Regions from separate parts of the Chelatococcus daeguensis genome, predicted to be linked through region 2. Evidence: predicted binding sites of a transcription regulator. Region 2 holds the regulator's gene; the other holds the start of a gene.
The links. Region 2 encodes LexA, which represses DNA repair genes until DNA is damaged. Its sites were predicted from a motif close to TGTTCNNNNTGTGTTCNG; they were not measured.

Region 1: BOQ54_RS12655 (ATP-dependent helicase) is a predicted target of LexA. The motif match lies at 12,917-12,934, and genes of this name have one in related genera.

The regions. Positions count from the first base shown of each region.
Region 1 is NZ_CP018095.1:2,653,362-2,667,964, reverse strand. Features, by position in the region: gene BOQ54_RS12710 (outer membrane protein assembly factor BamD) at 1-368, shown strand, start outside; gene recN (DNA repair protein RecN) at 385-2,052, shown strand; gene ligA (NAD-dependent DNA ligase LigA) at 2,411-4,588, shown strand; gene BOQ54_RS12690 (50S ribosomal protein L11 methyltransferase) at 4,661-5,578, shown strand; gene BOQ54_RS20390 (hypothetical protein) at 5,589-5,711, opposite strand; gene BOQ54_RS12685 (hypothetical protein) at 5,759-5,971, opposite strand; gene BOQ54_RS12680 (aminopeptidase P family protein) at 6,230-8,056, shown strand; gene BOQ54_RS12675 (AzlD family protein) at 8,238-8,540, opposite strand; gene BOQ54_RS12670 (AzlC family ABC transporter permease) at 8,537-9,268, opposite strand; gene BOQ54_RS12665 (AraC family transcriptional regulator) at 9,265-10,128, opposite strand; gene BOQ54_RS12660 (HlyU family transcriptional regulator) at 10,189-10,491, opposite strand; gene BOQ54_RS12655 (ATP-dependent helicase) at 10,506-12,905, opposite strand; gene BOQ54_RS12650 (hypothetical protein) at 13,020-13,295, shown strand; gene BOQ54_RS12645 (thioesterase family protein) at 13,302-13,853, opposite strand; gene BOQ54_RS12640 (FAD-binding oxidoreductase) at 14,041-14,603, shown strand, end outside.
Region 2 is NZ_CP018095.1:1,955,278-1,969,880, reverse strand. Features, by position in the region: gene moaC (cyclic pyranopterin monophosphate synthase MoaC) at 1-291, shown strand, start outside; gene BOQ54_RS09365 (molybdopterin molybdotransferase MoeA) at 302-1,513, shown strand; gene lexA (transcriptional repressor LexA) at 1,628-2,326, shown strand; gene BOQ54_RS09355 (ComEC/Rec2 family competence protein) at 2,304-4,595, opposite strand; gene gltX (glutamate--tRNA ligase) at 4,756-6,177, shown strand; gene gltA (citrate synthase) at 6,438-7,730, shown strand; gene lpxB (lipid-A-disaccharide synthase) at 7,808-8,971, opposite strand; gene BOQ54_RS09335 (LpxI family protein) at 8,971-9,828, opposite strand; gene lpxA (acyl-ACP--UDP-N-acetylglucosamine O-acyltransferase) at 9,831-10,631, opposite strand; gene fabZ (3-hydroxyacyl-ACP dehydratase FabZ) at 10,636-11,100, opposite strand; gene lpxD (UDP-3-O-(3-hydroxymyristoyl)glucosamine N-acyltransferase) at 11,152-12,204, opposite strand; gene bamA (outer membrane protein assembly factor BamA) at 12,266-14,599, opposite strand.

The DNA of each region.
Region 1 (14,603 bases), 700 kb from region 2:
AGTTCAAGCTGCAGGTGGTGCGCGACCAGCTTGCCGGCAAGGAGATGGAGATCGGCCGCTATTACCTTCAGCGGCGGAACTACACGGGCGCCATCAACCGTTTCCGCGACGTCGTCAGCAAGTACCAGACGACCCGGCACGTGGAGGAAGCGCTACAGCGCCTGACGGAGGCCTATCTCGCTCTCGGCGTTGTCAGCGAGGCGCAGACCGCTGCGGCCGTGCTTGGCCACAACTTCCCCGACAGCCCCTGGTACAAGGACGCGTACAAGCTGCTGCAGAGCGGCGGGCATGAGCCGCGCGAGGACACGGGTTCGTGGATCAGCCGGACCTTCCGCGGCTTCACGCGGTCCGTGGGCCTCGGCGGCTGATCGCGGCGCGGGCGGCATGCTCGTCCAGCTCGCCATCCGCGACATCGTTCTGATCGACCGGCTCGATCTCGCCTTCGATCGCGGCCTTAGCGTCCTTACCGGCGAAACCGGTGCCGGCAAGTCCATCCTGCTCGATGCCTTCGCGCTGGCCCTCGGCGGACGTGGCGACGGCGGCCTTGTGCGCCACGGCGCGGCGCAGGGGCAAGTCACCGCCGTCTTCGAGGTGGCGGGCGAGCATCCCGCCTGGCAGGCGGCACGCAGCTTCGGCATCGCCGAGGATGGCGCGCTCATCCTGCGCCGCCTCCAGCATGCGGACGGGCGCACGCGCGCCTTCGTCAACGACCAGCCGGTCAGCGTCCAGGCGCTGAAGACGATCGGCGCCACGCTCGTCGAAATCCACGGCCAGCACGACGACCGGGCGCTCGTCGATGCGGCCACCCACCGCGCCATCCTAGACGTCTTCGGGGAGTTGCAGCAGGAGGCTGCGAAGGTGGAGACGGCCCATGCGCGCCTGCGCGAGACGCGGGCAGCGCTCGTGCGCCATCGTGCTCGGATTGAGGCGGCGCGCAAGGAGGCCGATTTCCTGCGCCATGCGGCGGAGGAGCTTGAGGCGCTCAATCCCGACGCCGGCGAAGAAGAGGCGCTCGCTGAGCGGCGCCAGCTCATGATGCAGGCGGAGAAGGTGGCGAGCGACCTGAACGAGGCCTTCGACGCGGTTGCCGGCAATGCCTCGCCCGTGCCGGTCCTGTCGGCCGCCGTGCGCCGGCTGGAGCGGCGGGCGCAGCAGGCGCCGAGCCTCGTCGAGCCCAGTGTCGCGGCGCTCGACGCGGCCCTCGTCGCGCTCGACGATGCGCGCGCCGCCCTGGAGGAGGCGCTGCGCGCGGCGGCCTTCGATCCGCGTGAACTGGAGCGCGTGGAGGAGCGGCTGTTCGCGCTTCGGGCCGCCGCGCGCAAATATGATGTGCCGGCGGACGACCTCGCGCCCCTACGCCAGCGCTTCCTCGCCGATCTCGCCGCTATCGATGCCGGCGAGGCGGAACTCGATCGGCTCTCCACCGCGGTGGACGAGGCGAGCGCGGTCTATCGCGCAGCGGCGGCGCACCTCAGCGCCGGGCGGGCCGAGGCCGCGGCGCAGCTCGAAGCAGCCGTCAATGCGGAACTGCCGCCGCTCAGGCTGGAGCGGGCGCGCTTCATCGCGCGCATCGACAGCGACGACAGCGCCGAGGCGGCGGAAGGCTTCGACCGGGTGGAATTCTGGGTGCAGACCAATCCGGGCACGCGGCCGGGCCCGCTGATGAAGGTCGCGTCCGGCGGCGAGCTGTCACGCTTCATGCTGGCGCTCAAGGTGGTGCTGGCGGACAAGGGCTCGGCGCCGACGCTGATCTTCGACGAGATCGACACCGGTGTCGGCGGCGCCGTGGCCGATGCCATCGGCCAGCGCCTGAAGCGCCTCGCGGCGCGGGTGCAGGTCGTCGCGGTCACCCACGCCCCGCAGGTCGCCGCGCGCGCCGCGAACCATCTCCTCATCGCCAAGGAGGCGGCAACCGCGGACAAGGTGGCGACGCGCGTGACGCCGCTCGCCGAACGCATGCGCCAGGAGGAGATCGCCCGCATGCTCGCTGGGGCAACCATCACGGACGAGGCGCGCGCCGCCGCGGCGCGGCTGCTGGAGACGGAAGGCTGAGCGCCTGAAGGCCAGGCGCGGAGCTCCTTTAATCCCTCGTGCATCATGTCGAAGGACGCGATCGGCTCCGTGACGGTGCCGAAGCATCGCAGGCAGTCGAGCGACAGGGGGAAAGGCCGCCTCGCCGCCGCGGCCGCCGGTGGCCTCCCTGACGGGGGCCACGAAATCCTCGCGCCCGCGACGCTGCCCGCATCGCTCCGCGGAGGCAACGGGGCCTATCCCCATATGCGTGTCGAGCACTGCGAATAGTCCTGCGGGCGGACTGGATGGCGAAGGGCGGGTGGCGATGACGAGGTAGGTGAAGACGGCCCGCTTTGTCATATAGTCTGCGCTCCCCGAATCCATGAGCGCGACGCCCATGTCCGAACGTTCTTCGTCCTCCACAGCGGGTGCTTCCCTGCGCGACGTCGCCGTCGAGGTATTGACGCCGCGGGAGGCGAAGCGCGAGCACGCGGCCCTCGCCGCCGAGATCGCCGAGCACGACCGCCGCTATTTCGGCGAGGATGCGCCCACCATCTCCGATGCCGATTATGATGCCCTGCGGCGCCGCTACGAGGCGCTGGAGGCTCGCTTTCCCGACCTTGCCACCGACGAGAGCCTGACGAAGAAGGTCGGCACCCGGCCGAGCGAGAAATTCGCCAAGGTGCGCCACCGCGTGCCCATGCTGTCGCTGTCGAATGCCTTCGCCGACGAGGACGTCGCGGAGTTCGTCGTGCGGATCCGCCGCTTTCTGGGCCTCGCCCCCGACGCGCCGCTTGTCATCACCGCCGAGCCGAAGATCGACGGCCTGTCCATCAGCCTGCGCTACGAGAAGGGTCGCCTCGTCACGGCCGCGACGCGCGGCGACGGGGAGGAGGGGGAGGACGTGACGGCCAATGCCCGCGTCGTCGACGCCATCCCCAAGGAGATCGACGCCGCCGACATGCCCGAGGTGTTCGAGGTGCGCGGCGAGGTCTACATGCGCCATGCGGATTTCGCGGCCATCAACCAGCGCCAGGCAGAGGCCGGGAAGCCGCTCTTCGCCAATCCGCGCAATGCCGCGGCGGGCTCGCTACGCCAGCTCGACCCGGCAGTCACCGCACGCCGGCCGCTCGCCTTCTTCGCATACGCCTGGGGTGACGTGTCGGCCCTGCCGGCCGACACGCAGATGGGGGTGGTTGAGGCGCTGGGGCGCTGGGGCTTTCCCATCAACCCGCTGATGAAGCGCTGCCACAGCGTCGAGGATCTGCTCGCCCGCTATCACGCCATCGAGGCCGACCGGGCCAATCTTGGCTACGACATCGACGGCGTCGTCTACAAGGTGGACAGTTTGGCTCTACAGGAGCGCCTCGGCTTCGTCTCGCGGTCGCCGCGCTGGGCCATCGCTCACAAGTTCCCCGCCGAGCGGGCGATGACCGAGTTGCTCGACATCGAGATCCAGGTGGGGCGGACGGGGGCGCTGACGCCCGTGGCGAAGCTGAAACCCGTCACGGTGGGCGGCGTCGTTGTCGCCAACGCGACGCTGCACAACGAGGACTACATCCGCGGCATCGGCGGCGACGGCCAGCCGATCCGCGGTGGCATCGATATCCGCATTGGCGACACGGTCGAGATCCAACGCGCCGGCGACGTCATCCCGCAGGTGCTCGGCGTCGTCATGGACAAGCGCCCGGCCGGCTCCGAACCCTACCGCTTCCCGGCCACATGCCCGGCCTGCGGAAGCCATGCGGTGCGCGAGATCAACCCCCGCACGGGGCGGGAGGACGCCGTTCGGCGCTGCACAGGCGGGCTTACCTGCCCGGCGCAGGCCATGGAGCGCCTGAAGCACTTCGTGTCGCGCAACGCGCTCGACATCGACGGCCTCGGCGACAAGCAGATCGAGCTCTTCTTCCGCGAGGGACTGGTGCACGGCCCGCAGGATATCTTCACACTGGCCGAGCGCGATGCGGCGAGCCTGAAGAAGCTGAAGGACCGCGAGGGCTTCGGCGAGACGAGCGTGCGCAACCTCTTCGCGGCCATCGAGGCGCGCCGGCGGGTGCCACTCAACCGCTTCATCTTCGCGCTCGGCATCCGCCATGTGGGCGAGACGACGGCGAAGCTCCTCGCCCGCCACTACGGCACCTTCGAGGCGCTGCGGGCGGCCCTGATCGCCGCCCGCGACCGCGCATCGGAAGCCTGGGCGGAGCTCAACGCCATCGACGGCATCGGCGAGGTGGTGGCGGAGGCGCTGGTGCAGTTCTTCGCCGAACCGCACAATGAGACGACTCTGGACGCGCTGCTTACACAAGTGACGCCGCAGGAGATGGAACGGACGGTGACCATCGAGAGTCCGGTCGCGGGCAAGACGGTGGTCTTCACCGGCACGCTCGTGCGCATGTCTCGCGACGAGGCCAAGGCCATGGCCGAGCGCTACGGCGCCAAGGTAGCGGGTTCGGTATCGAAGAAGACCGACCTCGTGGTGGCCGGGCCGGGCGCTGGCTCCAAGCTCGCCAAGGCGCAGGAGCTCGGTGTGGAGGTCATCGACGAGGACGGCTGGTTCACGCTCGTTGGGGCGTGAACCGCTCCCGCCCTTTCCCCGGGCGGCGACACGGTCTAAGACACGCGCCATTCGTTACTGAAAGCCAGCCCCATGCTCGAAGGCCTGCCGCCGCACAAGCCCACCCATTCCATGCGCCTTGCCGCGGACGAGAGCTCTGCCCAGGCCATGGTCGAGCTTCTCGGGGAGTTCTTCGATCCGGCCGAGACGGCGGTGGCAGCCTTCGAGGCTCCGGACGGGCGCTGGCATCTGGAAGTCTATTTCTCGAGCGCACCGGACGAGGCGGCGATCCTGAACCTGCTGCGCCCCATCGTCGGCGATGCGGTGGACGGCGCGGTCTTCGCGCCGATCGAGGTGAAGGACTGGGTGAAGGCGAGCCTTGAGGGCTTGAAGCCGGTGCGGGCGGGGCGCTTCCTCGTCCACGGCAGCCATGACCGGGCCGTCGTGCGGGCGAATGACATCGCCGTCGAGATCGACGCGGCGCTCGCCTTCGGCACGGGCCACCATGGCACGACGCTCGGCTGCCTCCTGGAACTCGTCGCGGAGCTGAAGCGCGGACGGCCCCGCCATGTGCTCGACGTCGGCACGGGCACTGGCATCCTTGCCATCGCTGCGGCGCGGGCTTTGCATAGGCCGGTCGTGGCGGGTGACATCGATCCGGTGGCCGTCGCGGTCGCGCGCGCCAACGCGAGACTGAACGGCGCGCGCGACCACGTGCGGCTTTACGCAGCGCCGGGCGTGCAGCACCATTTCGCTGCCCGCAAGGGTCACTACGATCTCGTCTTTGCGAATATCCTTGCCCGGCCGCTCAGGCTTCTTGCGCCGTCCCTGCGCAAAGTGCTTGCCCCGCAGGGCACCTTGGTGCTCTCGGGGCTGCTGATCCGCGATGTGCCGGGGGTCGTCAGCGCCTATGCCTCGCAGGGGCTGGCGCTCGTCAGGCGTGCCGAGCGTGAAGGCTGGGCGACGCTGGTTCTGAGGCGGGGAGGCGCTGCCCCCCGCCCGCGTCGATGAAAGGCCGCTGTCAGTAATCGATGGCCGGGTAGCGGCGACGCATCTCGCGGCGCATGGCCTGCGCCTCAGCGACGATCTCGGCCATCGTGACCGTAAAACGGCCGATCGCCCTCAGGATGGTCACGATGAACATATCTGTTGCCTTTCGATCGATGTGAACCGGCTGCGCAGTCCCTCGCCTCAGCGGGCGAAGGGCAGTGCGCCGGACTTGCCGAGGCTGACCTTGTCGAGGTCCGCGTCCTTCAGGGTCAGCGGGCCGTAGATCGCCTCCAGGCGGCGGATTTCCCGGTCGGCAGCGCGCATGCGCGCCTCGACGAGGGCATTGAGGATGCGCTTGAAGACTCCGGTCTTCTTGGGCGCTACATAAGCGATGTCGGTCGTAACGTAAGCCATGGGTCCATCTCCGCACGTTGGAGGACAGCCCCGGGAACGCTTCCTCGCGTGTTTATGGTCGCAATATAGGGAATGCTGCATGTGCGAAGAAGATGGGTCAGCGCATATGACCTATGCATGCTGAGCGGGCCTGTTCGCGGGATGCTTGCCAGGGCAGCGTGAGGTGCATGACAATTGTGCGACGCTGCCGCCGCATTGGGCGCGCGATGCCAAAAACCGGTTACATATGAAACATTTGCATGAGGGAGCCCGAAGCTGATGAGGCAGAGCCGCTTTCAGGCCTTCGACAACGATCGCGACCCGGCCGCCTGCGGGCCGCATCTTGCTGCGCTGCGGCATGAATTGCGCCGCCGGGGCCTCGACGGCTTCGTCGTGCCGCGCGCCGACGAGCACCAGGGCGAATACGTGCCGCCCCATGCGGAGCGGCTCGCCTGGCTGACGGGCTTCGGCGGCTCGGCCGGCACGGCCGTGGTGCTTATGGACAAGGCGGCGATCTTCGTCGACGGGCGCTATACGCTGCAGGTGCGCGAGCAGGTCGACACCGAGCTTTTCGCACCGGTTGCGAGCAACGAAATGCCGCCAGCGGCCTGGATCGGCGAGAACCTGCCGCAGGGGGCGAAGCTCGGTTACGATCCATGGCTGCACACCCCCGCGGCGGTGGACAGGCTCGCCCGCGCGGCCGAGGACGCGGGCGGCACGCTGGTGCCGGTGGCCGACAATCCCGTCGATGCCATCTGGAGCGACCGTCCGGTACCGCCGCGAGCCCCGGCGCGGCCCTATCCGCTCATCTTCGCCGGCGTCTCCGCTGCCGACAAGCTGTCGCAGCTCAACGAGAAGCTAGCGAAGGCGCGCAGCGATGCCCTCGTCGTCAGCGATCCGCATAATCTCGCCTGGCTCTTCAACCTGCGGGGGGCTGACGTCGCCCATACGCCGCTGGCCCTCGGCTATGCGCTCGTGCCGCGCGGCGGCCGGGCAACAATCTTCATCGACGAGGACAAGATCGGGACGGAGCTGCGCGAGGCGCTGGCGCCGCTCGCCGACATTGCCTCGCCTGACACTTTGCTCGCCGCGCTCGCCACGGCGGCCGCCGGCGGGCGGCGCGTGCGGCTCGACGCGGCGACGGCGGCGGCGGCCTTGCGCGAGACGGTGAGCGCCGCCGGCGGCACGGCTGATGTGGGCGATGATCCGATCAGCCTCATGAAGGCGGTCAAGAACGAGGCGGAGAAGGCCGGCGCCCGTGCCGCACAGCGCCGCGACGCCGTGGCGGTCACCCGCTTCCTCGCCTGGTTTGCCCGCGAGGCGCCCGGCGGTAGCCTCACGGAGATCGACGCCGCGGTCGCGCTGGAGAATTTCCGCGCCGAGACGAACGCGCTCGTCGACATCTCCTTCGACACCATCGCCGGCGCCGGGCCGAATGCGGCCCTGCCGCATTACCATGTCACGATGGCGAGCAACCGCCGCATCGGCGAGGGCATCTTCCTCATCGATTCCGGCGCGCAATACGAGGACGGCACGACGGATATCACGCGCACGCTCGCCGTGGGCACGCCGAGTGCCGAGATGCGGGAGCGCTTCACCCGCGTGCTCAAGGGTCATATCGCCATCGCCACGGCGGTCTTCCCGAAGGGCACCAGCGGCGCGCAGCTCGACAGCTTCGCGCGCCGGCCGCTGTGGGAGGCGGGGCTCGACTTCGACCACGGCACGGGCCACGGCGTCGGCGCCTTCCTCTCGGTGCACGAGGGGCCGCACCGCATCTCCAAGTTGGGCACGACGCCGCTGGAGCCGGGCGTCATCCTCTCCAACGAGCCGGGTTACTACAAGGAAGGCGAATACGGCATCCGCATAGAGAACCTCGTTCTCGTCGAGGAGCGGGACATGCCCGGCGCCGACCGGCCGATGCTCGGCTTCGAAACGCTGACGCTGGCGCCCATCGACCTCGCGCTGGTCGAGCCTTCGCTGCTGAGCGACGAAGAGCGTGCGTGGCTCGACGCCTACCATGCCCGCGTGCGCGAGGCGCTGATGCCGGCGCTCGAGGGCGCGGACCGGGCGTGGCTGGTAGAGGCGACACGGACGGTTGGGGGCTGAGCGCGGGCTTTCCGTTATGCCCGCGCTTGTCGCGGGCATCCACGCCATGCTTGCACTCGGCCGAAAGGCGTGGATGGCTGGGACAAGCCCGGCCAAGGCGGGCGAGGAGGTTGCGCGCCGCTGTTCCCCGTTTTCGTGTGCTAAGCACGGGCATGACGGCTGAAAATCGCGGCTGCCGTGCCTATCCCGCGATCATCCGCAGCAGGACCACGCTCGCGACACCTACGGCGATGGTGGCGAGGAGGGGCAGGCGCGTCGCGGCCACGGCGGTGACGAGGGCGGCGAGCGTCTCCGGCCAGCCGGTGGCGAGCGCGGTCGGTGCGATGACGGCGACGAGCACCGCCGGCGGGATGGCGTCGAAGGCCGCCTTGGCGCGGCCGGAGAGGGCGAGCCGTCCGACGAGGAAGATGCCGGCGATGCGCGTGAGGTAGGTGATCACCGCCATCGCGAGGATGGCGGCGAGGGTGGTCGGGTCGATGGTCATGCGGCCTCCGGAGGCTCCTCGCCGGCGGGGGCGGCGACATAGGCGGCGGCGATGCCGGTGAGTGCGCCGGCCGCCACGTGCCACGGCGGGCCGAAGGCGAAATAGGTGGCGGCCGAGACGGCGGCGCTCGCGCCGATGGCGGCGGCGCTGACGCGGCCGTTCCAGAAGCCGGCGATGAGGCCGATGAAAAGCGCGGTGAAGGCGAAATCCGCGCCGATGCGCGCCGGATCGCCCAGGAACGAGCCGAGGACGGCCCCGGCGATGGTTGCGCCCACCCAGCAGAGGGGCAGCAGTCCCGCGACTGCGAACCAGTAGGCCGGGGTGAGCGGCCGGTCCTTCGCCCGCCGCTCGGCCAGCGCCCAGGATTCGTCGGTGAGGACGTAGAAGCCGGCGAGCTTCTGGCCGAGGGAGAAGCTGCGCATCTTCGGCGCCAGCGAGGCACCCATGAGGATGTGGCGGGCGTTGATGAGCAGGGTCGAGAAGGCGAGCGTGGCGATGGGCACCGGCCACGTCCACAGTTCGAGCGCCGCGAACTGGGCTCCGCCGGCGAAGACGAGGACGGACATGAGGCCGGCCTCGGCCGGGCTCAGCCCCTTGCCGGCGCACAGGGCGCCGAACAGGAGGCCGATGGGGGCGGCGGCGACCATCACGGGCATGATGTCGCGAATGCCGGCCGCGCGCTCGCGCGCCATGTCGACCGGCGCCGAGGGCGCAAAGGGCTTGTTCATCGGGCAAAGGCCATGCGGTAGGCGCCGGGCGTGACGCCGCGGCGCAGCTTGAAGGCGCGGGTGAGGTGGCTCTGATCGGCAAAGCCTGTCGCCTGCGCCACCTCGGCCGGCGAAAGCCCGGCGCGCAGCAGGGTTTCGGCGGCATTGATGCGGCGATTGACGAGAAAGGCGTGCGGGGTCATCCCCGTCTCGCGCGCGAAGGCGCGGATGAGATGATGGCGTGACAGGCGCGCCTCCGCTGCCAGGTCTTCCAGCGTGAGGGGCTCGGCGAAACGCTCGCCGAGCAGCGCCTTGACGCGCGCGACGGGGCCGTGCTCACGCCCGGGCTCGCGCGCGGGCAGGCGGGCATGGCGCACGATGACGAGGGACAGGAACCTGTAGAGGAGTTCGGCGCCCTTGAGGGCGTCCTCATCCTCCTGGAGGGCCACATGGGCCTCCACGAAGAGGGCGAAGCCGGCCGGATCGTGCACCACGGGCTGCGGGAAGAAGGGGATGCCCACGTCTGAGCGCCCGCTGACTTCCGCGGCGACGGCGCCCAGCGTCTCGATGGACGGATAGCTCATGCGGTAGGCATAGCCGCCGTCGTGCGGGGCGCCGTCGTGAACCTCGTGCGGGTTCATGAAGACGAGTTCACCCGGTCCCGCATAGCCGCGGCCCCGGCGGCTGGAGAAGGTCTCGCAGCCCGCGAGGATGGCGCCGACGGCATAGGTCTCGTGCGCATGCGGAGCGTAGCGATGCAAGCGGAAGGTGGCGGTCAGGCACTCCAGCCCGCCGAAGGGCGAAGCCGCGAAGAAACGCGCCCGCTCGTCATCCGCGAGCGGCGTCGCCGCAACAGCCTCTTCCTGAGTCACCGTATCCATGCCGCCATCATACGCGAAAGCGCTCGAGGCCGGTCTTGAACAAAAGTGATGCAAGCGATCTCAATCCTTGAAGATGCGCTCGCCCTGCTCGTCGATGATCTGCCGGCCCTTGGTGAGCGCGAAATTCTCCGCGTCGCCGCGGCTCGCGTGGGTCTCGGCGCGCACGAAGCGATATTCCTTTGTCTCGCCGCCGATCTCCTTCTCGATGATGCCGGCGGTCTGGAACTGGGCGCCGGCGGGGTAGGGCGCGGGGCGGATGCGGAAGCCCTTGTATTCCACGGCCTCGCCCGCAGGCGCATCCTCGGGCGAGGCCTCCCGCCCGCCGCCGAAGAGCCCGCCCAAAAGTCCCTTCCAAAAGCTCATTGGCTCGTCTCCCCTCAGCTGCCGCGTTCGACGAAACTGTCGAGCACCATCTTGCGGCCGGCCTTGTCGAAATCGACGGTGAGCTTGTTGCCGTCCACAGCCGCGACCGTGCCGGGACCGAACTTGAGATGGAACACACGGTCGCCCGTGCCGAAGGCCGAGGCTGTTCCCGTCGACTTGGCGACGAGTTCGCCCTCGATCATCAACGGTCCGCCACGCCTCGCGCCGGCGCCGCGCCCCGACGCGAAGCTGCCGGATTGGCCGCCGCGTCCACCGCCCCAGCCGGCGCTGTTGGCCTGCGCGCGCTGCCAGCCCGGCGTCGCATAGGAGGAGCGGAAGGGCTCGGCCATGTCGAAGCGGCTCTGGCCGTAGCTGCCGTAGGTATAGGCAGCCGGCGCTTCGGTCACCTCGACGCTCGCCTCCGGCAATTCGTCGATGAAGCGGCTCGGGATGGTCGAATTCCACAGGCCGTGGATGCGGCGGTTGGAGGCAAAATAGAGCTTGGCCCGGCGCCGCGCCCGCGTGAGGCCGACATGAGCGAGGCGCCGCTCCTCCTCGAGGCCGGCACGGCCGCTCTCGTCGAGGGCGCGCTGGTTCGGGAACAGCCCTTCCTCCCAGCCGGGCAGGAAGACGGTGTCGAACTCGAGCCCCTTGGCGGCGTGCAGGGTCATGATGCTGACGCGGTCGTCGCTGTCGCTCTCGACCGCGTCCATGACGAGCGAGACATGTTCGAGGAAGCTCGGCAGGTCGGGGAATTCCTCGAGCGAGCGGACGAGCTCCTTGAGGTTTTCGAGCCGGCCCGCGGCCTCGGCCGAGCGGTCCTTCTGCCACATCTCAGTATAGCCCGATTCCTCCAGCACCGTCTCGGCGAGCTCGGTGTGGGGCGTCGCCTCGAGGCTCTGCGACCAGCGCGAGAAATTGGCGAGGAGGTCGCGCAGCGTCCTGCGCGGCTTCGGCTTCAACTCCTCGGTCTCGACGATGAAGCGCGCCGCCTCCATGAGCGGGATGCGCGCAGCGCGGGCATGGGCGTGCAGCACCTGCAGCGTGGCATCACCCAGGCCGCGCTTCGGCGTATTGACGATGCGCTCGAAGGCGAGGTCGTCGGCCGGCTGCACGACGCAGCGCAGATAGGCGAGGGCGTCGCGGATCTCCATGCGCTCGTAGAAGCGCGGGCCGCCGATGACGCGGTAGGGCAGGCCGAGCTGGACGAAGCGGTCCTCGATCTCGCGCATTTGCGCCGAGATACGCACGAGCACGGCCATTTCGGAGAGCGGATGGCCCTTTCCCTGCAAGGCCTCGATCTCCTCGCCGATGAGGCGGGCCTCCTCCTCCGAATCCCAGGCACCGGTGACGGTGACCTTCTCGCCCGGCTCGTCCTCGGTGCGCAGGGTCTTGCCGAGGCGACCCTCGTTATGCGCGATGAGATGCGAAGCGGCGGCAAGGATATGGCCGGTGGAGCGATAGTTGCGCTCGAGCCGCACCACGGTGGCGCCGGGGAAGTCGTGCTCGAAGCGCAGGATGTTGTCCACCTCCGCGCCGCGCCAGCCGTAGATGGACTGGTCGTCGTCGCCGACGCAGCACAGGTTGCGGTGTGCCTGGGCAACGAGGCGCAGCCACAGGTACTGGGCGACGTTGGTGTCCTGGTACTCGTCGACGAGGATGTAGCGGAAGCGGCGCTGGTAGTCGGCGAGGACGTCGGGATGCTCCTGGAAGAGCCGGATCGATTCCAGCAGCAGGTCGCCGAAATCCGCCGCGTTGAGGATCTTCAGCCGCTCCTCATAGAGCGCATAGAGTTCCGCGCCGCGCCCGTGGGCGAAGGCGGCGGCCTCGCCGTGCGGTACCTTCGCGGGCTGCAGGGCGCGGTTCTTCCAGCCGTCGATGAGGCTGGCGAGCTGGCGGGCCGGCCAGCGCTTGTCGTCGATGTTCTCGGCCTGCAGCACCTGTTTCAGCAGCCGGATCTGGTCGTCGACGTCGAGGATGGTGAAGTCGGACTTGAGCCCGACGAGCTCGGCGTGACGGCGCAGGATCTTGGTGCCGATGGCGTGAAAGGTGCCGAGCCAGGGCATGCCCTCCGCCGCGGGGCCGACGAGGTGGGCGACGCGCTCCTTCATCTCGCGCGCGGCCTTGTTGGTGAAGGTCACGGCGAGGATGCCTGACGGCCAGGCGAGCCCGGTCGCGATGAGATGGGCGATGCGCGTCGTCAGGACGCGCGTCTTGCCCGTTCCGGCGCCCGCGAGCACGAGGACCGGGCCTTCGGTCGCCTCCACCGCCCGACGCTGCTCGGCATTGAGACCGGAGAGGTAGGGCGTCGGCGCGGCGGCCGCGCGCGCCCGGGCGGCGAGCGAGCCGGGGCGGGGCGTGTGGGCGAGATCGTCGGGGCCGGACGCAGGGCCCTGTGTGGGTACGCGAGTCATCGGTCGGACCATGGACCAAAAGGCGAACGGCGTCGAGTGTCGCGGTCACTCGCCGGCCTAGGAGGGGAGGCACGCGGCCCCTATATAGGGGGCATGATGAGAGGAGTGGACAGGATGCCCCGCAGAATGGTGTTGCTCGCGCCGGCCCTTGCCGCGGGCGCGGCGCTCATGATCGGCCTCGCCGCCGGTCCGCTGCCGGCGCACGGCCAGGAAGGGGCCCTCAACCGCGTAGAGCGGCAATATCGCCAGTCTGACCGCGATGTGACGCGCGAGCTGCAGCGTTCGCAGGACCGGCAGCAGCAGCAGTTCGAATTCAACCAGATGCGGCAGCAGCAGCAGATCGACCGCTTTCAGCAGCCCCTGCGCACGATGGAATGCCCGCGCTGCTGATGTCGCTCAGTGGCGGGTGCCGGAGGCGATCTGAGGCTCGTACTCGTCCTCGCCCCGCTCCGGCATGGTGATGGACCTGCCGGCGTCTTCCGGATGCGGAAGACGGGCATGCGCCGCACGCATGACGGCGAGGTTCGCCAGGATGTCCGGCGGGAAGGCCGCTACCTTGCGCGTGCGCATGTCGACGTGCAGCGACAGGTTCTCGCAGGAGGCCGCCAGCCAGCCTTCGGCGGCGTGATGCAGCTCCATGAAATAGTGGATGCGCTTCTCGTCGAAGGCGAGGAGTTGCAGCGTGACGCGGACCGGGTCGTTCTCGCGCAGCTCGCGCCGGTAGCGGATATGGCTCTCGACCACGAAGAAGGAGGCCTTGCGCTCCTCGACATAGCCGGGGCCGAGGCCGACGAGCCCGAACGCCTCGTCCACCGCCCGGTCGAAGAAGACGTTGTAGTAGGCGGCGTTAAGGTGGCCGTTATAGTCGATCCAGTGCGCCTCCGCCCGCATGGTCGAGGAGACGAAGGGGGCAAAGAACAGGGCCGGTGCGTCTGCCGGGTTGCGCAAGGAACCTCTCCGGATCGTGCTGGCTGCCGGGCGCCGGGCGAGGCACCCCAGGATCAAAGTTTAAGCATTCCAACCTGAATGCAAACCTAACGAATCGTGTCGCCTTGCGACGAATGCGCACTTGTGCGCGGCGCAAGGGCATAGAAGATGCGCTCGAGCCCATGAGCAATAGCCCGAGGATTCGCGCATGACCTCCGCCGCAGAACAGCCGGCAAGACCGGACGAGACGACCGTGGCGGCCGTCGTCGCCGCGCTCGCCGAGCGCTTCGGCAACCGCCTCGTCACGAGTCAGGCCGTGCGCGAGCAGCACGGCCATACCCTCACGTGGATCCCTAACCAGCCGCCTGACGCCGTGGTCTTCCCCGAGAACACCGAGGAAGTCGCGGAGATCGTGCGGCTATGCGCGGCGCATCGCATGCCCGTCATCCCCTTCGGTACGGGCACCTCGCTCGAAGGCCATGTCAATGCTCCCTACGGCGGCGTGTCCATCGACATGAGCCGCATGAAGCGCATCATCGCCGTCCATGCGGAGGACCTCGACTGCACGGTGGAGGCGGGCGTCACGCGCAAGGAGCTCAACGAGCACCTGCGCGACCAGGGGCTCTTCTTCCCCATCGATCCGGGGGCGGACGCCTCTCTCGGCGGCATGGCGGCGACGCGGGCCTCAGGCACCAATGCGGTCCGCTACGGCACGATGAAGGACAATGTGCTGGCGCTCACGGTGGTCACGCCGGCGGGCGAGATCGTCAA
Region 2 (14,603 bases):
CTCATCCCCCTCTGCCATCCGCTGAACCTGACCAAGGTGAAGGTCGACTGCACCATCGACGAGGCGCTTCCGGGCGTACGCGTGACGGGCGAGGCGCGCGTCACGGGTCAGACCGGCGTCGAGATGGAGGCGCTGACCGCCGTCTCCGTCGCCTGCCTCACCATCTACGACATGGTGAAGGCCGCAGACCGGGCCATGCGCATCGAGGGCATCCGCCTCCTCGCCAAGAGCGGCGGCAAGTCCGGCGATTTCCGCGCCGGCGACCGGCCGGACGCGGAGAAGACGGCATGAGGAGGCCAGCTTGGCCCTGACGCCGGTCGCCGATGCGCTCGCCGGCATCCTCGCCGGCGCGAGCCCCGTTCGCGAGCACGAGACCGTGCCGCTGCACAGGGCCGCCGGCCGCACGTTGGCCGTCGACCTCGCCTCCCTGCGCACCCAGCCGCCTTTCGTCGCCTCCGCGATGGACGGCTATGCCGTGCGTGCCGCCGATGTCACGGCCGTTCCCGCGCGCCTCTCGCTGATCGGCACCAGTGCCGCCGGTCATGCCTTTGCGGGCGCGGTCCGGCCCGGCGAATGCGTGCGCATCTTCACCGGCGCGCCCCTGCCGGCGGGCGCCGACGCCATCCTGATTCAGGAGAATGCCCGCGCCAACGGCGACCAGATCGAAGCGCTGTCGACGGTGGCGGCCGGGCGCTTCGTGCGCGAGGCCGGGCTCGATTTTCGCGAAGGCGAGATCCTGCTGCAGGCCGGCCGGCAACTCGCCCCCTCGGCAGTTGCGCTCGCCGCGGCCATGGGCCATGCGGCGCTGCCAGTGGTGCGGCGGCCGCGCGTTGCCATTCTGGCAACCGGAGACGAACTCGTCCGCCCCGGCGAACCGAGCCGACCCGATCAAATCGTCGCCTCCAACACCTATGCCGTTGCGGCCATCGCCGAACGGGCCGGGGCCGAAGCCATCGACCTCGGCATCGCCGGTGACGATCTCGCCGCGCTCTCTGCCGCGATCGATGCGGCCAAGGAGGCCCGGGCCGACGTGCTCGTGACACTCGGCGGCGCCTCGGTGGGCGATCACGATCTCGTGCAGCGCGCCCTTTCGGCGCAGGGATGGCAGCTCGGCTTCTGGCGCATCGCCATGCGCCCGGGCAAACCCCTGATGCACGGGCGCCTCAGCGCCATGGCCGTGCTCGGCCTGCCGGGCAATCCCGTCTCCAGCATCGTGTGCGCGCTCATCTTCCTCGCGCCGCTCGTGCGGGCGCTGAGCGGCGATCCGGATGCGGCCGAAATCGCGACCCTGCCGGCCCGGCTCGGCAGCGATTTGCCGGCCAATGACGAGCGGCAGGACTATCTGCGCGCCCGCCTCGCGACGGCCGACGACGGCACCCTCGTCGCCAGCCCCTTCCCGCGCCAGGACAGCTCCATGCTGCGCCTCATGGCGGAGGCCGAGGCGCTCGTCGTGCGTGCGCCCCATGCCCCCGCCGCCCGGGCGGGCGAGCCCTGCCGCATCATCCGGCTCTGAACTTCGCCTCGGTCGAACTTGCGGAACACACCGGGAACGTCTAATCTCGTTCATGATTTGTTTTCGACTCGCATCGACAATGCGATTCGACGAGGGGGAGCGAGATCGCCGGCCATGCTGACGCGCAAACAGCACGAACTCCTGCGTTTCATCCACGAACGCCTGCGTGAGACCGGCGTGCCGCCGTCCTTCGACGAGATGAAGGAAGCCCTCGATCTTAAGTCGAAATCCGGTATCCATCGCCTCATCGTGGCGCTGGAGGAGCGCGGCTTCATTCGCCGGCTTCCGAACCGCGCCCGGGCGCTCGAGGTGCTGCGCCTGCCCGACGGCGTCGCCGCAGCCCCGCGCGGGCGCTTCAACCCGAGCGTGGTCGAGGGCGGGCTTGGCAAGGTGCGCGCGCCGGCGCCTCAGGCGGTCGAACCCGCTGTCCAGACAGTTGCGATTCCTGTCATGGGCCGGATTGCTGCCGGCACGCCCATTTCCGCCATCCAGAGCCGCAGCCACACCGTCTCGCTGCCGCCGGACATGCTGGGCAGCGGCGAGCACTTCGCGCTCGAGGTGCGCGGCGATTCGATGATCGAGGCCGGCATCCTGGATGGCGATACGGTCGTCATCCGCAAGCAGGATACGGCGAATACAGGGGATATCGTCGTCGCCCTGATCGATGACGAGGAGGCAACGCTGAAGCGCCTGAGGCGCCGCGGCTCCTCCATCGCGCTCGAGGCGGCCAACCCGGCCTACGAGACGCGCGTGCTCGGCCCCGACCGGGTGCGCATCCAGGGCAAGCTCGTCAATCTGCTGCGTCGCTACTGACGTCGGGCTCCTGATCCTCCCCGCCCGTCTCATCGGCTGACGCGGGCGATGGCCGGCCCGTCGCGGCGCCGGCCGCCGTGGACAACGGTCGTGAAGGAAGCGCCTGCATCCAGGCGCGGCGCTCGTCGGAGGGCAACTGGCCGATGAGCCGATCGCTGCCGCCATTCCCGAGGATGACGGCCATTGCGCCGTTCTCGCGCAGCTTCGTGCGGTCGATGACCACGGGCGCTGCACAGCCGGGCGGGACGGTGAGCGCAGTGACGAGGATGTCGGCCCGCCGGCAGTCCTCGACGAAGGCCGAGGGGCGGCGCACCAGGGCGACCATGCGGCCGTCGACCGCCTGCATGGTGCAGCCGTCGCGGTCGCAGAAGACTCCGCTTTTGAGGCTTTCGTCGCCCGGCTGCCTCGCATCGCCGTCTGCGCGCAGCCATTGGGCGACGACGAAGGACGAGGCGCGGCCGAGCACGGCGAGACGCCCCTCGACACCCCGGACGGCCGCGCTCGCACCGTTGCGGTCGACGAAGATGTCCGGCCGCGCCGCTCCCGCGGCGATGGCGAGGGCGGCGGCCGCGGGCACGGCGGCGAGCCAGCGCAGCGGCGAGATGCAGATGGTCAGCACGAGCAGCGCCAGCGAGAAGAGGATGAGCGCGCTGCCCGGAAAGGCCGGTATCGCCATCACGGACAGGCGCCAGTCCTGCATGGCGTGGGAGACCGCGAGCACGATGGCCGTGCCCTGCCCCATCAGCCACCAGATGGGCGCGTCGAGGCCGAAGGGGTTGAGCAGAACCCCGAGCACAGCCGCCGGCATGACGATGAAGGAGACGAAGGGCAGCGCGATGCCGTTGCCCACCACGCTCAGCGGCATCGCCGTCTGGAAGTGATAGGCGCCATAGGCCCCTGTCGCCAGGGAGGCGACCAGGGTCGTGACGACGAGGGTGACGGTCCATCGCCACGCATGGCACAGGGCGCGCGCGACCGGACCGAGCGACGCCTCGCCCCTGCCCGGACGGGCCGCCTGCCATTCCGCGAGCGCCACGAGACAGGCCACTGCCGAGAACGACATCTGGAAGCTCGGCCCGAGCACTGCCTCCGGCTCGAGGGCGAGACACAAGATGGCGGCGAACGCGAGATTGCGCATCGAGAGCGCCGGCCGGTCGGCGAGAATGGCGCCGAGCATGGTCAGTGTCATCATCAGCGCCCGCTGGGTGGCGACGTCAGCACCCGAGAACAGGCAGTAGCCCACGGCCCCCGCCATGGCCGTCGCGGCGGCGATCTTCTTGATCGGCCACGTGAGGGCGATGGCCGGAAAGAGCGCGAGGAGCGCGCGCACGGCCCAGAACACCGTGCCGGCGGCGAGCGCCATGTGCAGACCGGAGATCGACACGATGTGATAGAGGCCGGCGGCGCGCAGGGCCTCGTTGGTATCCTCGGTAATGAGGCCGCGCTTGCCGGTGACGAGCGCAGCCGAGACAGCCCCCTCCTGCCCGCCGGCGGCACGGGCGATGCGCGTCGTCAGCGCATTACGCGCCTCGTCAAGCCATGTTGCAAGGGCCAGGCGCCAGTCCGGCACGCGCGGCGGGGCACTGATTTCCACACGCCCCACAAGCGAGCCGACGGCGCCGATGCCGCGGAAGAAGGCGTCGCGCGTGAAATCATAGCCGCCCGGCCAGGCCGCCCCGGGCGGCGGCATCAGGCGAGCGGTGGCCTCGATGAAATCGCCGGCGCGCAGCCGGGCCGGCTCGCGCATCGACACCCGCACACGCGCCGGGCGCTCGCCGTCGCCGAGGTTGCCGAGCGTCTCGACCCGCACGACGGCCCGCGGCCCCTGAGGCCGCTCCTCCACGCTTTCGACGAAGCCGGTGAGCGGCGCGATGGTCACGCGTGCGAGCACCGGCGCCTCCACGCGCGCCGTCCGTGCCGCACCGGCGAGGAAGCCGGCGAAGAGAAAGGCGGCGGCAACCGCCGCGACGAAAGTCACATGACGTCGCGAAACGGCTGCCAATCCGACGGCGATGGCGAGGGCGGCGACAGGCGCCCAGACGCTCGGCTCGCGGTCGGCCGCGAAATAGAGCAGCACCCCGATGCCGAAGCTCACCGCCGCCCAAGGGAGCAGGCGCCGGTGCGTGCTCTCCTCGTCTAGGCAGCGGACAAGGAAAGGGGTGATATCGGCAAGGGACAGGCCACCAGCCCGAACGGCGCCGCGTCCGCCGGTCGCGCGATCGAGCACGGCGGCAACGGCACGGGCCTGGCGAGATCGTTCCGGCGGCATGCGGAGCGAGGAATTCCTTACGTCGGACGGCAGGTCATGCTACACGAGCGCCCGCTGCATTGAACCATCAAGTCGCCGGATTTTGCGAGCAGCAGAACCGAGGCATGCGGCACGCTCGCATCGATTCGCCACCGCCACCTTCCGAGAGTTCCGAACACCCATGTCAGGCACGGTCGTCACCCGCTTCGCGCCTTCGCCCACGGGCTTCCTCCACATCGGCGGTGCCCGCACGGCCCTGTTCAACTGGCTCTTCGCTCGCCACCACGGCGGCAAGATGCTGCTGCGGATCGAGGATACCGACCGGGAACGCTCTACCGAGGCCGCGATCCAAGCGATCCTGGACGGCATGACCTGGCTCGGCCTCGATTGGGAGGGCGAGGTCGTGCACCAGTTCGCGCGCGCGGCGCGCCATCGCGAGGTGGCAGAGGAGCTGTTGCGTCGGGGCAAGGCCTATTACTGCTACGCCACGCCGGAGGAGCTCGAGGAAATGCGCGCCCTCGCCCGCAAGGAGGGGCGGCCGATGCGCTACGACGGCCGCTGGCGCGACCGCGATCCCGCCGAGGCGCCGGCCGGCGTCAAGCCGGTGATCCGCCTCAAGGCGCCGCAGACCGGCGAGACGGTGGTGGACGATCAGGTCCAGGGCCGCGTGACGTGGCAGAACAAGGACCTGGACGACCTCGTGCTGCTGCGCTCGGACGGGACGCCGACCTACATGCTGGCCGTCGTGGTCGACGATCACGACATGGGCGTCACCCACATCATCCGCGGCGACGACCACCTGACGAACGCGGCGCGGCAGACGCAGATCTACGAGGCGCTCGGCTGGGCGGCGCCGGTGATGGCGCATATCCCGCTCATCCACGGACCGGACGGCGCCAAGCTGTCCAAGCGGCATGGGGCGCTCGGCATCGACGCCTACCGCTCGATGGGCTATCTGCCGGCGGCGCTGCGGAACTATCTCGTGCGCCTTGGCTGGAGCCACGGCGACCAGGAGATCTTCTCTACCGAAGAGATGATCGCGGCCTTCAATCTCGCCAGCATCGGCCGCTCTCCCGCCCGTTTCGATTTCGCCAAGCTGGAGAACCTCAACGGCCACTACATGCGCCTTGCGCCGGACGAGGAGCTTGTTCGAGCCATCGAGGCGCTGCTGCCGGAGATCGGTCCGGCCCGCGGCCTCGGCACCTCGCTGGAGCCGGCGCTGCGGGCCAAGCTCCTCGCCGCGATGCCTGGCCTCAAGGAGCGCGCCAAGACCCTGATCGAGCTCCTCGACAGCGCGTCCTATCTTTATGCATCTCGTCCCCTGCAACTCGACGAGAAGGCGCGCGGCATTCTCGACGACGACGCCCGGACCCGACTCGGCCAAGTGCTCCGCCGCCTCGAGAGCCTCGATGCGTGGACGCCGGCGGGAACGGAGGCTGCCGTGCGCGCGGCCGCCGAGGAGGCGGGCGTGAAGCTCGGCCTGATGGCACAGCCGCTACGCGCGGCGCTAACGGGGCGCTCCACCTCGCCCGGCCTGTTCGACGTCATGGAGGTGCTCGGCCGCGAGGAGAGCCTGGCGCGGTTGCGTGATCAGACCCGCTGACGGGCCTCCACCGGGCGGGTTGATGCGGCGCAGCAACGACTTCTCCCAAGGGTTGCGGCGCCGGCATTGTTGCCGGTCAAGTCCCGCTTCCGGCGCTGCTTGAACGCATGCCGCGAATGCGATACGCAGGCCTCGATCTTATCTCGATCGGATCGAAAAACCGCGGGACGGCGGAGCGGAAAGGCAATCACAGCCAAGGGGCAACCCCTGCCGATGAGCCGTTGTCCTGTGCGCTTTACCCGAAGAAAGGGGATGCATCCATGAGCGCAGGAACGGGCACGTTCTCCATCGACGGCAAGACTATCGACCTTGCCGTGCGAGAGGGAACGATTGGGCCGAGCGTCGTCGACATCGCGCCGCTCTACAAGAATGCCGGGATGTTCACTTACGATCCGGGTTTCACCTCGACCGCGAGCTGCGAGTCCAAGATCACCTATATCGACGGTGACGAGGGCGTGCTTCTCTACCGCGGCTACCCGATCGAGCAGCTCGCCGAGCACGGCGACTTCCTGGAAACCTGCTATCTCCTCCTCTACGGGGAGCTGCCCACGGCGAGCCAGAAGGCCGATTTCGACTACCGCGTGACGCGCCATACGATGGTGCACGAGCAGATGACGCGGTTCTTCCAGGGCTTCCGCCGCGACGCCCACCCGATGGCGATCCTCGTCGCCTCGGTCGGCGCCCTCTCGGCCTTCTATCACGACTCCACCGACATCTCCGATCCGCAGCAGCGCATGATCGCCTCCATGCGCATGATCGCGAAGGTGCCGACGCTTGCGGCCATGGCCTATAAATATTCCATCGGCCAGCCGTTCATGTATCCGAAGAACAACCTCGACTACACGTCGAACTTCCTGCACATGTGCTTCGGGGTGCCGTGCGAGGAATACGTGCCGAACCCGGTGCTCGCCCGGGCGATGGACCGCATCTTCATCCTGCATGCCGACCACGAGCAGAATGCCTCCACCTCGACGGTGAGGCTCGCCGGTTCCTCGGGCGCCAATCCCTTCGCCTGCATCGCGGCGGGCGTTGCCTGCCTGTGGGGCCCGGCTCACGGGGGCGCCAACGAGGCGGCGCTCAAGATGCTGGAAGAGATCGGCACGCCCGACCGGATCCCCGAGTTCATCGCCCGCGCGAAGGACAAGAACGATCCGTTCCGCCTCATGGGCTTCGGCCACCGGGTCTACAAGAACTACGACCCGCGGGCCAAGATCATGCAGCGCACGACGCACGAAGTGCTGAACGAACTCGGCATCAAGGACGACCCGCTGCTCGATGTCGCCATGGAGCTCGAGCGCATCGCGCTGCACGACGAATATTTCATCGAGAAGAAGCTCTATCCGAACATCGACTTCTACTCGGGCATCACGCTGAAGGCGATGGGCTTCCCCACCTCCATGTTCACCGTGCTGTTCGCGCTGGCCCGCACCGTCGGCTGGATCGCGCAGTGGAAGGAGATGATCGAGGATCCGTCCCAGAAGATCGGCCGTCCGCGCCAGCTCTACACCGGCGCGCCGCAGCGCGACTACACCCCGATCGCCCAGCGCTCCTGAGCGGTTCGGACCAACGAAAGGGCCCCTCGCGGGGCCCTTTTTGTTTTCTCGTCGTTCTGCCTCGGCTTCCTCGCTGCTCAGCGCCCGGCGACGGCGAGCACGATGCGCGCAGCCCTCTCGCTCGGTGCCTCGTCGCCGATGCGCATCGCCGCATCGAGGCGGGCGAGCGCGGCGAGCTGGGCCTGCCTTTCCGGCCCTTCCTCGATCAGCGGCGCGAGCGTGCCGGCAAGCTTCTCGGGCGTGCAGTCCCATTGCAGGCGCTCGGGAATGGCGCTCTCGCCGAGGATGAGATTGGCGAGGGTGATGGTCGACACGGTGAGGAGGTGCCGCACCTGGGATTCGAGCCAGCCCACCTTGTAGGCGACCACCATGGGCACGCCGGACAATGCAAGCTCCAGGGTGACCGTGCCGGAGGCGGCGAGGGCCGCGTGGGCCTGCCGGAAGGCCGCCAGCTTGGCCGCGGCGCCGTGGACGATCTGCGGCTTCACTGGCCAGGTGGCGACAGCGGCCTCGATCTCATCGGCGAGGTGCGGCACGACCGGCATCAGCCAATGCAGCGGCCGCCGGCTCTCGGCCTCGACCAACGGCAAGGTCTCGCGGAAGACCGGCATGAGCCGGGACACCTCGGAGCGGCGGCTGCCAGGCAGCACCAGAACCGTCGCGGGCGCCCCTTCGGCAAGGGCCGGCCGCTCCCCGCTTGCCGGGCGCAACTCGGCCAGCCGCTCGATGAGCGGATGGCCGACATAGCTGCATTGAGGGCCGCCGAGACGCGCGTGGGCCGCCGGCTCGAAGGGCAGCAGCGCCAATACGTGGTCGACATAGGCGCGCATCTTGCGGGCGCGGCCGGGGCGCCAGGCCCAGACGCTCGGGCTGACATAGTCGACCACCGGCAGGTCGGGCAGGCGCTTGCGCACCCTCTTCGCCACCGCATGGGTGAAATCGGGGCTGTCGATGATGACGAGGATATCCGGCCGGGCCGCCACGGCGGCATCGACCGTGCGATGCACCCGGTCGATGATCGTTCTGAGACGGCCGATGACGGCGGTGAAACCCATGACGGCGATGTCGTCGAGCGGGAAGAGACTCATCAGCCCTTCGCCGGTCATGGCGTGGCCTCCAACGCCCGAAAAACGGATGTCCGGATGCCGGGCCCGCAGCGAGCGCATGAGCTTGAAGCCAAGCTGGTCGCCCGATTCCTCCCCGGCGACGATGAAAACGTGCAATCCCGCCTGCTGCTGCATCAGCTCTTGATCCTGTCGTGCCGTCGCTCGATGCCGAGGAGGAAGAGGCCGCGCCGGTCCGCCTCGGCGATCGTGCCGGGCCCGTCGACGATCAGCGTTGCACCGGCGCCGATGGCGATGCCGGCAAGGCCGGCCCGCGCCGCGCAGGCGACGGTGCGCGGCCCGATGGTCGGCAGGTCGACGCGCAGGTCCTGTCCGACCTTCGCCATCTTGACCATCACCCCGCCGTGGACGGCGCGCAGGCGAGGGCTGCGCCGCAGGCGGCGCGCGCGCGCCAGCATCGCGTCGGTGCCCTCCGGTCCCTCGATGGCAACGACACGCCGCGCGGCAACGACCACCGCCTGTCCGACGTCGAACGGTGACAGTGCCTCGAGCACCCCCTGCCCGGCCGCCGCGGCCGCAAGGCTCGGCTCGTCGGGCATCACCGCGCCGAGAACGCCTGCGCCGGCAAGCAGCTCCGGCGCCAGCCGATCAATGCCGCCCACGGTAAGACCGCGTTCCTCGAGGAGACGGATAACGCCGGCGAGCAAGCCGTCATCCCCAGCCCCGAGGATCGCGGCGATCTCGTCGCGGTTCCGGAATGCCGCAAGCGCTCCAGCGAAGGCCGTGGGCTTCGGCCGATGCACTGTGCCGACGAGCACCACCTCGGCCGGCGCCCAAGCCTCGAGCTGTGCGAAGATACGCTTGTAATCAAGGATGTCGACGACAACGTCCGCTTCGCGGACAAGCCCGCGCTCGGCAAAGCCGCGCAGGGCAAGGACCCGAACGCTCCGATCGCGCCGCAACAGGGCTGCGCGAAGCAGGCCCGGCAGGGCCCCGCCGCCGGCAAGCAGGGCGACCGGTGCGCCAGCGGCCATGGTCAGTTCTCGTCGGAAGCCCGCGGAGTGCAGATGGAGCGCTTGCCGCCCTCGCGGATGAAATCGAGGATCTCATGCACGACGGCGTGGTTCTGGAACTCCGCCGCCACGTCCTCCACGCGCTCGCGCAGGCTGCCCTCGTCCGCGAAAAGCAGGCGGTAGGCGCGCCGGACAGTGTGGATATCATCGCGCGAGAAGCCGCGACGTTGCATCCCGACGATGTTGAGGCCCGACAGATAGGCACGGTTGCCCATCGCCATGCCATAGGGGATGAGGTCGTTCTCCAGGCCCGACATGCCGCCCACGAACGCATGCGCGCCAACACGCGCGAACTGGATGACCGCTGCCCCGCCGCCGATGATGACGTAGTTGCCAACGGTTACGTGGCCCGCCAGCATGACGTTGTTCGATAGGATGACATTGCTGCCGACGTGGCAGTCGTGCCCAACGTGCGAATTGGCAAGGAAGGCGCAGCGGTCGCCGATGACCGTCTTCATGCCCCCACCTTCGGTGCCGGGATTGAGCGTGACGCCCTCACGGATGATGCAGTCGCTGCCAATCTCGAGCGTCGAGGGTTCGCCGCGATACTTCAGGTCCTGCGGCTGATGGCCGATGGAGGCGAAGGGAAAGATCCGCGTGCGGGGCCCGATGCGGGTACGGCCCGCGACAACCGCGTGGCTGACGAGTTCGCAACCGTCTCCCAGCGACACCTGCGGGCCGACATGGCAATAGGGCCCGATGCGCACGCCCTCGCCGAGGCGCGCACCCTCCTCGACAATCGCCGTCGGATGAATCTGCGACATCAGCTCACTCTACGACCAGCATGGCGCTGACTTCAGCCTCGCAGACGAGCACGCCATTGACCTTCGCCTCACCACGATACCACCACATGTTGCGGCGATTGGCGAGCTTGGTCATGTGATACTCCACCGTGTCGCCGGGCACGACCGGCTTGCGGAACTTGGCCTTGTCGATGGTCATGAAATAGACCTCCTTCGGTCGCGCCTTCTGGGCGAGCTTGGAGGCCACGCACATGGCTCCGGCGGTCTGGGCCATGCCCTCGATCATGAACACTCCGGGGAACAGCGGACGGCTGGGGAAGTGCCCCATGAACTGCGGCTCGTTGTAGGTGACGTTCTTGATGCCGATGCAGCTCTCGTCGCCCTTCATCTCGATGATGCGATCGATGAGCAGGAAGGGATAACGGTGCGGCAGATAGCTCAGGATCTGCACGATATCGGCAGCCTCGAGGCCCGTGGTCGCATCGTTCATGTATCGTCGTCTCCCCGCACAACGCAGACGCCGGGCGCCCGCAGTGGTTCCTTATCCTTCACCGGCGTCGCCGCGCCGGGCTGCCAGGTTCTTCAAGGTCATCAGTTCCCGCAGCCAGACCCGCATGGGCTTGGCGGGCGAGCCGCCCCACCTGACGCCCGCAGGCACGTCGGTCGCGACATTGCTCGTCGCCGCGATCTGTGCGCCCATGCCGATGCGAACGTGGCCGACGACACCGACCTGACCGCCGAGGACGACGAAATCCTCCAAGGTGGCGCTGCCGGCGATACCGACCTGCGAGACGATGACGCAATGGCGGCCGATGACGACGTTATGACCAATCTGCACCAGGTTGTCGATCTTGGTCCCTTCGCCGATCACCGTGTCGCGGCTGGCGCCCCTGTCGACCGTGGTGTTGGCGCCGATCTCGACATCGTCCTGGATGATGACGCGCCCGATCTGCGGCACCTTGAGATGACCTTCGGCGCTCATGGCGAAGCCGAATCCGTCCTGCCCGATCTTGGCGCCCGCCTGCAGAATGACGCGGTTGCCTATCAGCGCGTGCTGCAGTACCACACCCGGCCCGATGGAGCTGTTGCGGCCGATGCGCACGCCGGGACCGACCACGGCATTCGACGCGATGACCGTTCCGGAGCCGATCTCGGCTCCCGGTCCCACGCTTGCCCCCGGATCAACGATGACGCCCGCCTCCAGCCGCGCCTGGGGATGCACATAGGCGCCGGGCGAGATGCCGTCGGCAGCGAACTGCGAGCCAGGCCGCACTGCCGCCGGATACATTGCCGTGAGCACCTTGGCGAAGGCACGGTAAGGCTCGGCGACCACGAGCGCGACGCAGCCGGCGGGCACCCGCGCGGCAAAACGCTTCGAGACGAAACAGGCACTTGCCTGCGTGACGTCGAGCGCAGCCGCATAGCGCGGATTGTCCATATAGGCGAGATCGCCCTGCGCCGCGCTTTCGAGCGGCGAAACTCCGCTCAACACCATCTGCGGGTCGGCGCCCGCAGGCAGCGTCACTCCGGTAAGAGACGCCACCTCGGCGAGCGTCGGGCGCACGGCCTGAACGAAGAACACCGGATCCGACATCGCCAGAAATGTCTTTCGCCTGAAACGGAAGCGGCCCTTGCGGGCCGCTTCGAGGAGAGCATCAGAAACTCGTGCCGCCCGAGAAGCGGAAGGCCTGGGTCTGATCCCCTGTCGCCTTCGACAGCACGAAGGCGTAATCGAAACGCAACGGGCCGAGCGGCGACTGCCAGAGCAGGCTCACGCCGACCGAGGAGCGGATCTTCTTGTCATCCCGGACGTTGAGGCATTCCGGCTCCTGGCTGAGCGGATTGGTGCCTGCCGCCGGGCAATAGATCGAGCCGTCGCCGTTGAGATCGAAGAACCTGTTGCCCTCGTAACCGAAGAGCGAACCTGCATCGGCGAAGACAGCGCCCCGCAGACCGAACTCGCGCGGCAGGCCGAAGATCGGGAACTGCACCTCGAGCGTGCCGCCGAAATAGGTCGTGCCGCCGAGCGCGTTGGCGCGGTAGTCACCGGTCATGTCGCGTGGCCCGATGCCGGACGGGGCGAAGCCGCGCACCAGCGAGGGGCCGAGGAAGAAGTTGTCGACAATGCGCAGGTCATTGCCGCCGAAGGCACGGATGTGACCGCCCTGCACCTTGATCATGCCGACAACGTCGTCGAACAGCTCGTGATAGTAGCGCGCCTCGGCCGTGGCGCGAATGAACCGCGAATCGCCACCAAGGCCAGCGATCTCCGGCTTCACCTCAGCATAGAAGCCGGAACGCGGATCGCGGATGTTGTCGAGCGTATTGTAGGACAAAGTGGCGCCGACCAGTGACGTCCAGGTTGTCCCGACCGCTTCCTTGACCGCGATCGACGCTTCGCCGTTCCACGTGCAATTCGGGTAGGTCGCCGTGCCGTTGGGATTGACCGGCGTCAGCCCCGGCAGCGGAATGGAGCAGTCGTTATACGGCTTCGAGTAGGTATTCGGGATCTTGAGCTCGGACTGATACAGGGAGTAGCGCAGCGTCAGCGTGACCTCTTCGGTGATCGGCAGGCCGAGACGCAGCTGCCCGCCGGTCACGCGGTTCTCGTAGCGCGAATAGTTGGTGTTGTCGGTGTACTTCGAGAACAGGTCGACGCCGAAGGCCATGCGCTGGCCGAGGAAGTAAGGCTCCGTGAAGGAGAACTCCACGCCCTGCGTGCGCTGACCCCAGGTGCCGGCGAGGCGGACATACTGACCACGCCCGAGGAAGTTCGACTCGGAAACCGCGACCTCGCCGATGAAGCCGTCGGAGGTCGAATAACCGCCCGACACCGAGAACTGGCCGGTGGACTGATCCTCGACATCCACATTGACCACCACGCGATCCGGCGTCGAGCCGGGCTCGTTGGTGATGCGGACAGTCTTGAAATAGCCGAGATTGTTGAGGCGCCGAACGGCACGGTCGATCAGCACCTGATTGTAGGCGTCACCTTCGCCAATGTCGAACTCGCGGCGGATGACATAATCGCGTGAGCGCGTGTTGCCGCGCACATTGATGCGCTCGATATAAACGCGCGGCCCCTCTTCCACCACGTAATCAAGGGCGATCGTGTGGGAGGCCGGATCGCGCGTGCCGCGCGGGCGCACAACCAGGAAGGGGTACCCCCGGCGACCGAGCTCAGCCGTCATGTTGGTGAGGGTCTTCTCGACGGCCTCAGCATTGTACACGTCGCCCGAGGACAGGCGCGTCAGCCGCTGCAGCTCCGCAGCCTGCACTTCCGGTACGGTTGAATCGACCGTGACACCGCTGACGCGATACTGCTGACCCTCGTCGACAGTGATGGTGACGATGTAGCCCTCGCGAGCCGCGTCGAACACCGCATCCGCCGAGACAACGCGGAAATCGGCATATCCGTTCTTCAGGTAATAGCGACGGATCAGCTCGAGGTCGGCAGAAATGCGATCAGGATCGTAGACGTCGGTATTTTTGAGGAACGACAGGAAATTCATTTCCGTCGTCGTCATCAGGTTGCGCAGCCTCGACGACGAGAAGGCATTGTTGCCGACGAAGTTGATTTCCTTGACGCCGGTCTTGTCGCCCTCGTCGATGGTGAAGACGACATCGACCCGATCGTTCGACAGCGGCACCACGCGGGCATCGACCTTGGCGAGGCTGCGGCCGCCGCGGCGATAGATCTCGCGGATGCGCTCAATATCACCGTCGACCACCGACTGGCTGAGGGGCGTGCGCGCCTGGGTCTGCATCTCGGGGCCGAGCTGCTCGGACTTCAGCTTCTTGTTGCCCTGAAACACGACGCGATTGATGAGCGGAGCGCCGACAGTCGCCGTCTGCGCACCCGCACGCGCGCCACGTGCCGACTGGGCGGTGGCAACCTGGGCGCTCGCAACGATGGCCACGCTGGCAAGGAGCACGCCCGTCAGGCGGCGCGCCACTCTGGCCCGGCGGTTGTTCACATTCCGCGTCATCAGG